Regions from separate parts of the Streptomyces sp. NPDC006602 genome, predicted to be linked through region 1. Evidence: riboswitches for the same ligand, from Rfam matches in the RefSeq annotation. Region 1 holds a riboswitch; each other region holds the start of a gene.
What was found. Region 1 has a riboswitch for S-adenosylmethionine ahead of ACFYO2_RS03080 (amino acid ABC transporter permease). Riboswitches for the same ligand answer to the same signal wherever they lie in the genome.
Positions count from the first base shown of each region.

Region 2: another riboswitch for S-adenosylmethionine. It lies ahead of ACFYO2_RS02200 (aminotransferase class V-fold PLP-dependent enzyme); the one in region 1 lies ahead of ACFYO2_RS03080 (amino acid ABC transporter permease).
Region 3: another riboswitch for S-adenosylmethionine. It lies ahead of thrC (threonine synthase); the one in region 1 lies ahead of ACFYO2_RS03080 (amino acid ABC transporter permease).

Region 1 covers NZ_JBIAHG010000001.1:669,168-671,425, reverse strand. Annotated here, with positions in the region: gene ACFYO2_RS03085 (glutathione S-transferase C-terminal domain-containing protein) at 69-932, shown strand; SAM riboswitch class IV at 998-1,106, shown strand; gene ACFYO2_RS03080 (amino acid ABC transporter permease) at 1,433-2,258, shown strand, end outside.
Region 2 covers NZ_JBIAHG010000001.1:480,064-482,321, forward strand. Annotated here, with positions in the region: gene ACFYO2_RS02200 (aminotransferase class V-fold PLP-dependent enzyme) at 1-946, opposite strand, end outside; SAM riboswitch class IV at 1,108-1,224, opposite strand; gene trpD (anthranilate phosphoribosyltransferase) at 1,300-2,258, opposite strand, start outside.
Region 3 covers NZ_JBIAHG010000029.1:71,008-73,265, forward strand. Annotated here, with positions in the region: gene ACFYO2_RS39765 (glucosyl-3-phosphoglycerate synthase) at 1-940, opposite strand, end outside; SAM riboswitch class I at 1,128-1,286, shown strand; gene thrC (threonine synthase) at 1,305-2,258, shown strand, end outside.

The DNA.
Region 1 (2,258 bases):
GAGCCCCGCTCCCTCACCCGACGTCGCTTCCGCCGCGCGTACGTCCGCGCCCGCTCCCGGGGAGAGTCATGACCGTCACACCGCTGGCCGCCCACACCTCCGACCGACCCGCGCCCGCCTTCCGGGGCAGGATCGGCCGGGACGCGCGCAGCGGCCACTACGCCGTTCCGGGCCGCTACCGCCTCCATCTGTCGACCGCCTGTCCCGACGGCCTGCGCATCGCCATCACGCACGGCCTGCTGGGCCTGGACACCGTCTGTCCGGCCACCTTCCTGCCGGCCGTCCCCGACTGCCCCGAGGGCGGCCACTCGGCCCTGCGGCCGCTGTTCGAGGCCAGCGCCCACCGGTACACCGGTCCGGCCGTCGCGCCGGTGCTCAGCGACGACTGGTCCGGGCGGATCGTCAGCACCCATGCCCCGGACATCATGCGCGACCTCGACCGCCGGTTTGGCGGGGGCCGTCTCTCGCTCTACCCGTGCGGCGCGGAGTCGGAGATCGAGGCGGTCGAGCGGATGTGCGCGCAGGGCATCGAACAGGCCGCGCAGCGCGCCGGATCGGCCGGTGGCGAGCCGGTGGAACGTGACATGGCACTGACCACGCTGCTGGAAACGCTCGGCGCCCTGGAACGCCGGCTCGAAGGACGCACGTACCTGATCCGCGACGAAATCACCGCCGCCGACGTCGAGTTGTGGGTCGCCCTGGTCCAACTCGACACCGTGCACCGCAACCACCTCGACGCCTCCGCCGTCCAGCGCATCGCCGACCACCCGACCCTGTGGGCCTACGCCCGCCGCCTGGCCGCCCACCCGGCCTTCGGCGGCCAGCTCGACCTCGGCGGCATCGCACGCCGTCACCACGCCCGCTGCCAGGGCCTGGAGGCCGCCGGAGCAGCCGTCCAGATCCTGGACTGGACGGCACACTCAGCCCATTAGCTGTTCCACCTGGTGGACCGGCGTTGACATTCGTTCGGGCAATTGTCTTAACTACGGCCCAGAACGGTCATGAGCGTCAGCGACAAGCCCTGGCTAGCTGACCGGCAACCCTCGCACCGCGGTGGGGTGCCCCAGGTGACGACCGGACCGAAAACACTTCGGTAAGCGCGAGGCCCACAGGGCCGGAACAGTGACGGTGACGCCATGTACGCAGCTCCCAGGACGGCGATGCGCCGCCCGCAGGGCTGCGTACGGCCGTACCCGAACCCTCTCGTCGCCGATCGTGCCGTCGATCTGCTCCGCGTGAACAGCGCACTGTGTACCGCACCGGGCTGTGCCCGCTGTCGGGGCTGACCTCTCCCCGCAGCCCCCGCATCCCCTGACGAACACCGCCCGTGTCGGTGTGCCGTTGTCCTCCCCCGCCCCCGGTACCTCGCCGTCGTGTGCGCCCCCGCATGCCGCCGCGCTTCCGCAGTGTTCCCACCCAGCCGGAGCCCACCATGAGTGAACCCCCTGGCGCCACCGTCACCCTCCCCGAGACGGCCACCGCCGACGAACCGTCGAAACCCCTCACCGCCCAGCGAGTTCTGCCGCTGAGGCGCCCCGGACGCTGGATCGCCACCGCGGTCGTGCTGGTCCTGGTCGCCCAGTTCGTGCACGGGCTGGTGACCAACCCCTTCTACCAGTGGGACCGCTGGGGCTACTGGTTCGCGCGCCCCACCATCCTCGACGGCCTGCTGATCACCCTCGAAGTCACCGCCTACAGCGCGGTGCTGGGCCTCCTCGGCGGCATCGTGCTCGCCCTGGCCCGGCTGTCGAAGAGCCCCGTGCTGCGCGCGGTCAGCTGGACGTACGTCTGGGCCCTGCGCTCCATCCCGCTCATCGTGGTGCTGATCCTCCTCTACAACTTCAGTGCCCTGTACAAGACGTTGAGCGTCGGCATTCCCTTCGGCCCGGCCTTCTTCTCCTTCGACGAGTCGAAACTCGCGACCGACATGGTCGTCGCCGTCATCGGCCTCAGCCTCAACGAGGCCGCCTACGCGGCCGAGGTCGTCCGCGGCGGCATCCTCTCCGTCGACCAGGGCCAGCAGGAGGCCGCAGCAGCCCTCGGCCTGCCGAAGAGCTACCAGTTCCGGAAGATCGTTTTTCCGCAGGCGCTGCGCTCGATCATCCCGAACTACGTCAACCAGCTCATCGGTCTGATCAAGGGCACCTCGCTGGTCTTCTACGTCTCCCTGCTCGACCTGTTCGGCTCCGCGCAGACCATGGGCTCCACCTACCCCGGCGACATCGTGCCGCTGCTGCTGGTCGTCACCGTCTGGTACC
Region 2 (2,258 bases), 190 kb from region 1:
GGTACTGCTCCCGGGCGACCAGCGTGTCGAAGCCGGCCTCGGTGAGCGCCTTGCAGGCGGAGGCGATGGAGTAGACCCCGATGACGTTGGGCGAGCCGGCCTCGTGCCGGGCGGCGCTCTCGTGCCACTCCACGTCCACTCCCCCGTCCGCGCGCCGCGTGACCTTGCGGCTGGCGCCGCCGCCCGCGAGGTACGGCTCGGCCGCGCGCAGCCAGTCGGCACGGCCGGCCAGGACGCCGGAGCCGAAGGGGGCGTACAGCTTGTGCCCGGAGAACGCGACCCAGTCGACGTCGAGGTCCCGGACCGAAAGGGGGTGGTGCGGGGCCAGTTGGGCGGCGTCCAGGACGATCCGGGCGCCGTGCGCGTGCGCGGCGGCGGCCAGCTCCCGTACCGGCCACAGCTCACCGGTGACGTTCGAGGCGCCGGTCACGCAGACCAGGGCCGGGCTGTACGGGTCACGGTCCGCGAGGGCGCGCTCCAGGGTCGCCACCGCCTGCCGCGGGGTGCGCGGGGCGTCGAGGTAGCTGACGCGGGCGTCCTGCCAGGGCAGCAGCGAGGCGTGGTGCTCGGTCTCGAAGACGAAGACCTGGCAGTCTGCCGGGAGCGCGGCGGCCAGGAGGTTGAGCGAGTCGGTGGTGGACCGGGTGAAGACCACCTGGTCGTCGGCGCGGCAGTCGAGGAACTCGGCGACCGTCGTGCGGGCGTTCTCGAAGAGGTCGGTGGACAGCTGGGAGAGGTAGCCGGCGCCTCGGTGCACGCTGCCGTAGTAGGGCGCGTACGCCGCCACGTCGTCCCAGACCCGCTGCAGCGCCGGCGCGCTGGCCGCGTAGTCGAGCGCGGCGTAGGTGACCTCGCCGCCGGTGACGAGCGGGACGGTGACATCCCGGCCCAGAACGGGCAGCGGCGCACAAAGCGACTGGGCGGCGGCAACGGTGGAGACAGACATGGCGAACTCCCGTGACAGACAAGGCGGAATAACCGTGCGAGCGCGTACGGCTCCAGCACGGAGGAAAGTGAAAGGGGTAGGCGGAAGCGGGGCTCTGCGCCCTATCGCATTCGCTTGCTCACGAGAGACTCCTCGACGACCAGGACCCCTGGTGTGCGAGGGATCCGCGCTTGCCGTAGGCCTTGCTGCCCACGACCTGGTCTTCACCCGGGGCACCCCGCCACGGACGGAGGGTTGCCGGACAGTCGGCCGGGGCCTCATGACTGTCACTCATGACCTGTACAGAAACGTATGCGAAGTGATCGTGGTCCCGCAACCCGTGTCCGGATCGCGGGACAACACCACGTGCGGTGCTACGCGTTGCTGGCCGCCACCCACCGCTCCAGCGTCCGCTTGGCCGCCCCGGAGTCGATCGAGTGAGCCGCCCTGGCCATCCCGGCGCCGATCTGCTCGGCCAGCGGCGCTCCGGTCGGCTCCAGCGCCACCAGCGCCGCCGCCGAGTTCAGCAGTACGGCATCCCGCACCGGGCCCGGCTCACCGTCCAGCAGCCGCCGGGCGACCTCGGCGTTGTACGACGCGTCGGCGCCCCGCAGCGCCTCGACCGGCACCAGTTCGAGGCCGACGTCCCGCGGATCGAAGGCCTCCTCGGCGACCTTGCCGTCGCGCACGACCCACACCCGGGAGGTGGCCGTGGTCGTCAGCTCGTCGAGGCCGTCGTCGCCGCGGAACACCAGCGCCGAGGAGCCGCGCTCGGCCAGTACGCCGGCGATGAGCCCCGCCATCCGGGTGTCGAAGCAGCCGACCGCCGAGGCGGTGACCCGGGCCGGGTTGGTCAGCGGACCGAGGAGGTTGAAGGAGGTCGGAATCCCCAGATCCCGCCGGACCGCGCCGACGAAGCGCATCGAGGGGTGGAACTTGGCCGCGAAGCAGAAGGTGATCCCGGCCTCCTGAACCACCCGAGCGACCCCCTCGGGCGACAGCTCCAGGTTGATGCCGAGCTTCTCCAGCACGTCCGACGACCCGCTCGCCGAGGACGACGCCCGGTTGCCGTGCTTGACGACCTTCGCCCCGGCGCCCGCGATCACGATGGCGGACATCGTCGAGATGTTGACCGTCTTGGCCCGGTCGCCACCCGTTCCGACGATGTCGACGGCCGGCCCCGGGATGTCCAGCGGCAGCGCGTGCGCGTACATCGCCTCGACGAGACCGTTGATCTCCTCGACCGTTTCTCCCTTGGCCCGCAGCGCCACCATGAAGCCCGCGATCTGGGCGTCCGTGGCCTCGCCGCTCATGAAGCGGTCCATCGCCCACG
Region 3 (2,258 bases), on a different contig from region 1:
CGACCTTTCGCTGCGCGTACTCCGCGATCTCCACCATCGGCGGCCGCTCCTCCGTGTCCACGGAGTAGGTACGCGGCTCGAAGCCGTCCTCGCCCCGTTCGAACTGCGTGAGGGACGGACGGATGAGGTGCCCGCGGGCCAGCCGGAGCTGGGCCGTGCGGTAGATCGCGGCGGACATGCGGCCCAGTGCCTGGCCGTCCTGGTGGCGGTGCTTGCGCACCCCGACGTCGACCTGGGCGAGCGCGTCCAGGCCCACCAGGTGCAGGGCGTCGACCAGCATGCCCAGCTCGACGCCGTACCCGACCGGGAACGGCAGCTGTTCGAGCAGTGAGCGGCGGGCCGCGTACTCGCCGCCGAGCGGCTGTACGAAACCGGCCAGCTGTGGCCAGTGCATGTTGAGCAGCGGGCGGGCCATCAGTTCGGTGACCCGGCCGCCCTGACCGGCCGCGCCGCCCAGGGGACGGTCGTACATCCCCTTGACGAGCTGGACCCCGGGCTCGGTGAGCAGCGGGCCCACGATGCCGGAGACGAAGTCGGAGGAGAACTCCTTCAGGTCGGCGTCGATGAAGCAGACGATGTCGCCGCTGGTGGCCAGGAGCGAGCGCCAGAGCACCTCGCCCTTGCCGGGGGCGATCGGGATGCGGGGGAGGATGTCGTCGCGGTGGACGACCCGGGCCCCAGCGGCGGCTGCCACTTCGGACGTACGGTCGGTCGATCCCGAGTCGACGACGACGATCTCGTCGACGAGCGGGACCTGTTGCATGAGGTCATGACGGATCACGGCGACGATGTCACCGACCGTCTCCTCCTCGTTGAGCGCGGGCAGCACGACACTGACCGACTGTCGCGTGGCGCGTTTCGCAGCCAGGATCTTGTGGAGCGGGCGATCGGTCTTCGACCAGGAGCGAGTGCTCAGCCAACGCTCGACCTCATTCAGCACGGTGCGCGGCTCCTCTGCGTTCTCTCGGCGAGCGTCTGATCCATGCTCTCTTGTGGAACATGTGATCCATCTCGCGGTTCGGACGGCTATCTCAACTGTCCTGGCCTTCGGTTACAGTCTTGAACAACGCTGATGACCATCGCATGTCGGGGTCGGCGTTCCGTTTCAACGATCAACAACTTCATACCGCTCATCCAGAGGGGCAGAGGGATACGGCCCGATGAAGCCCCGGCAACCCTCCAGCCGGTCTCGTAGCGATCACTGACGATCGTCTTCGCGAGGCTCCCCGGCTCGGGAAGGTGCCAAATCCGTCTCACGGCGAGATGCGTCGTGAGGAAGATGAGGAGAAAGGGCCTCGCCTCACATGGCTGCGCAGACTGTTGCAAGCACCACGGACAACACCGCGAACGTCCCCGCGGATTCCCCCGTCGATCTCGGCCCCGCCGCCGCGCTGAGCTGCCGCGAGTGCGGCCACCGCGTGCCCCTCGGCCCGGTCTTCGCGTGCGAGGAGTGTTTCGGCCCGCTCGAGATCGCGTACGACTTCTCCGGCTACGACACGGAGGAGCTCCGCAAGCAGATCGAGGCGGGCCCCGCGAACATCTGGCGCTACGCGCCGCTGCTGCCCGTCCCGGCCGACGTGGCGGACAAGCCCAACATCAACCCCGGCTGGACCAAGCTCGTCAAGGCCGACAACCTCGCCCGCGAGCTGGGTGTCGAGGCCGGCAAGCTCTTCGTCAAGGACGACTCCGGCAACCCGACGCACTCCTTCAAGGACCGCGTCGTCGCCCAGGCCATCGAGGCCGCCCGCGCGTTCGACTTCACCACCCTCTCCTGCTCCTCCACGGGCAACCTGGCCGGTGCCGTCGGCGCCGCCGCCGCCCGCGCGGGCTTTCGCTCCTGCGTGTTCATCCCGCACGACCTGGAGCAGGGCAAGGTCGTCATGGCCGCCATCTACGGCGGCGAGCTCGTCGGCATCGAGGGCAACTACGACGACGTGAACCGCTTCTGCTCCGAGCTGATCGGCGACCCGGCCGGCGAGGGCTGGGGCTTCGTCAACGTCAACCTGCGGCCGTACTACGCCGAGGGCTCCAAGACCCTGGCGTACGAGATCTGCGAGCAGCTCGGCTGGCAGCTCCCGGACCAGCTGGTGGTGCCGATCGCCTCCGGCTCACAGCTCACGAAGATCGACAAGGGTCTGAAGGAGCTGATCGATCTCGGGCTCGTCGAGGACAAGCCGTACAAGATCTTCGGCGCCCAGGCCGAGGGCTGCTCGCCGGTGTCCGTCGCCTACAAGGCCGGGCACGACGTCGTCCGCCCG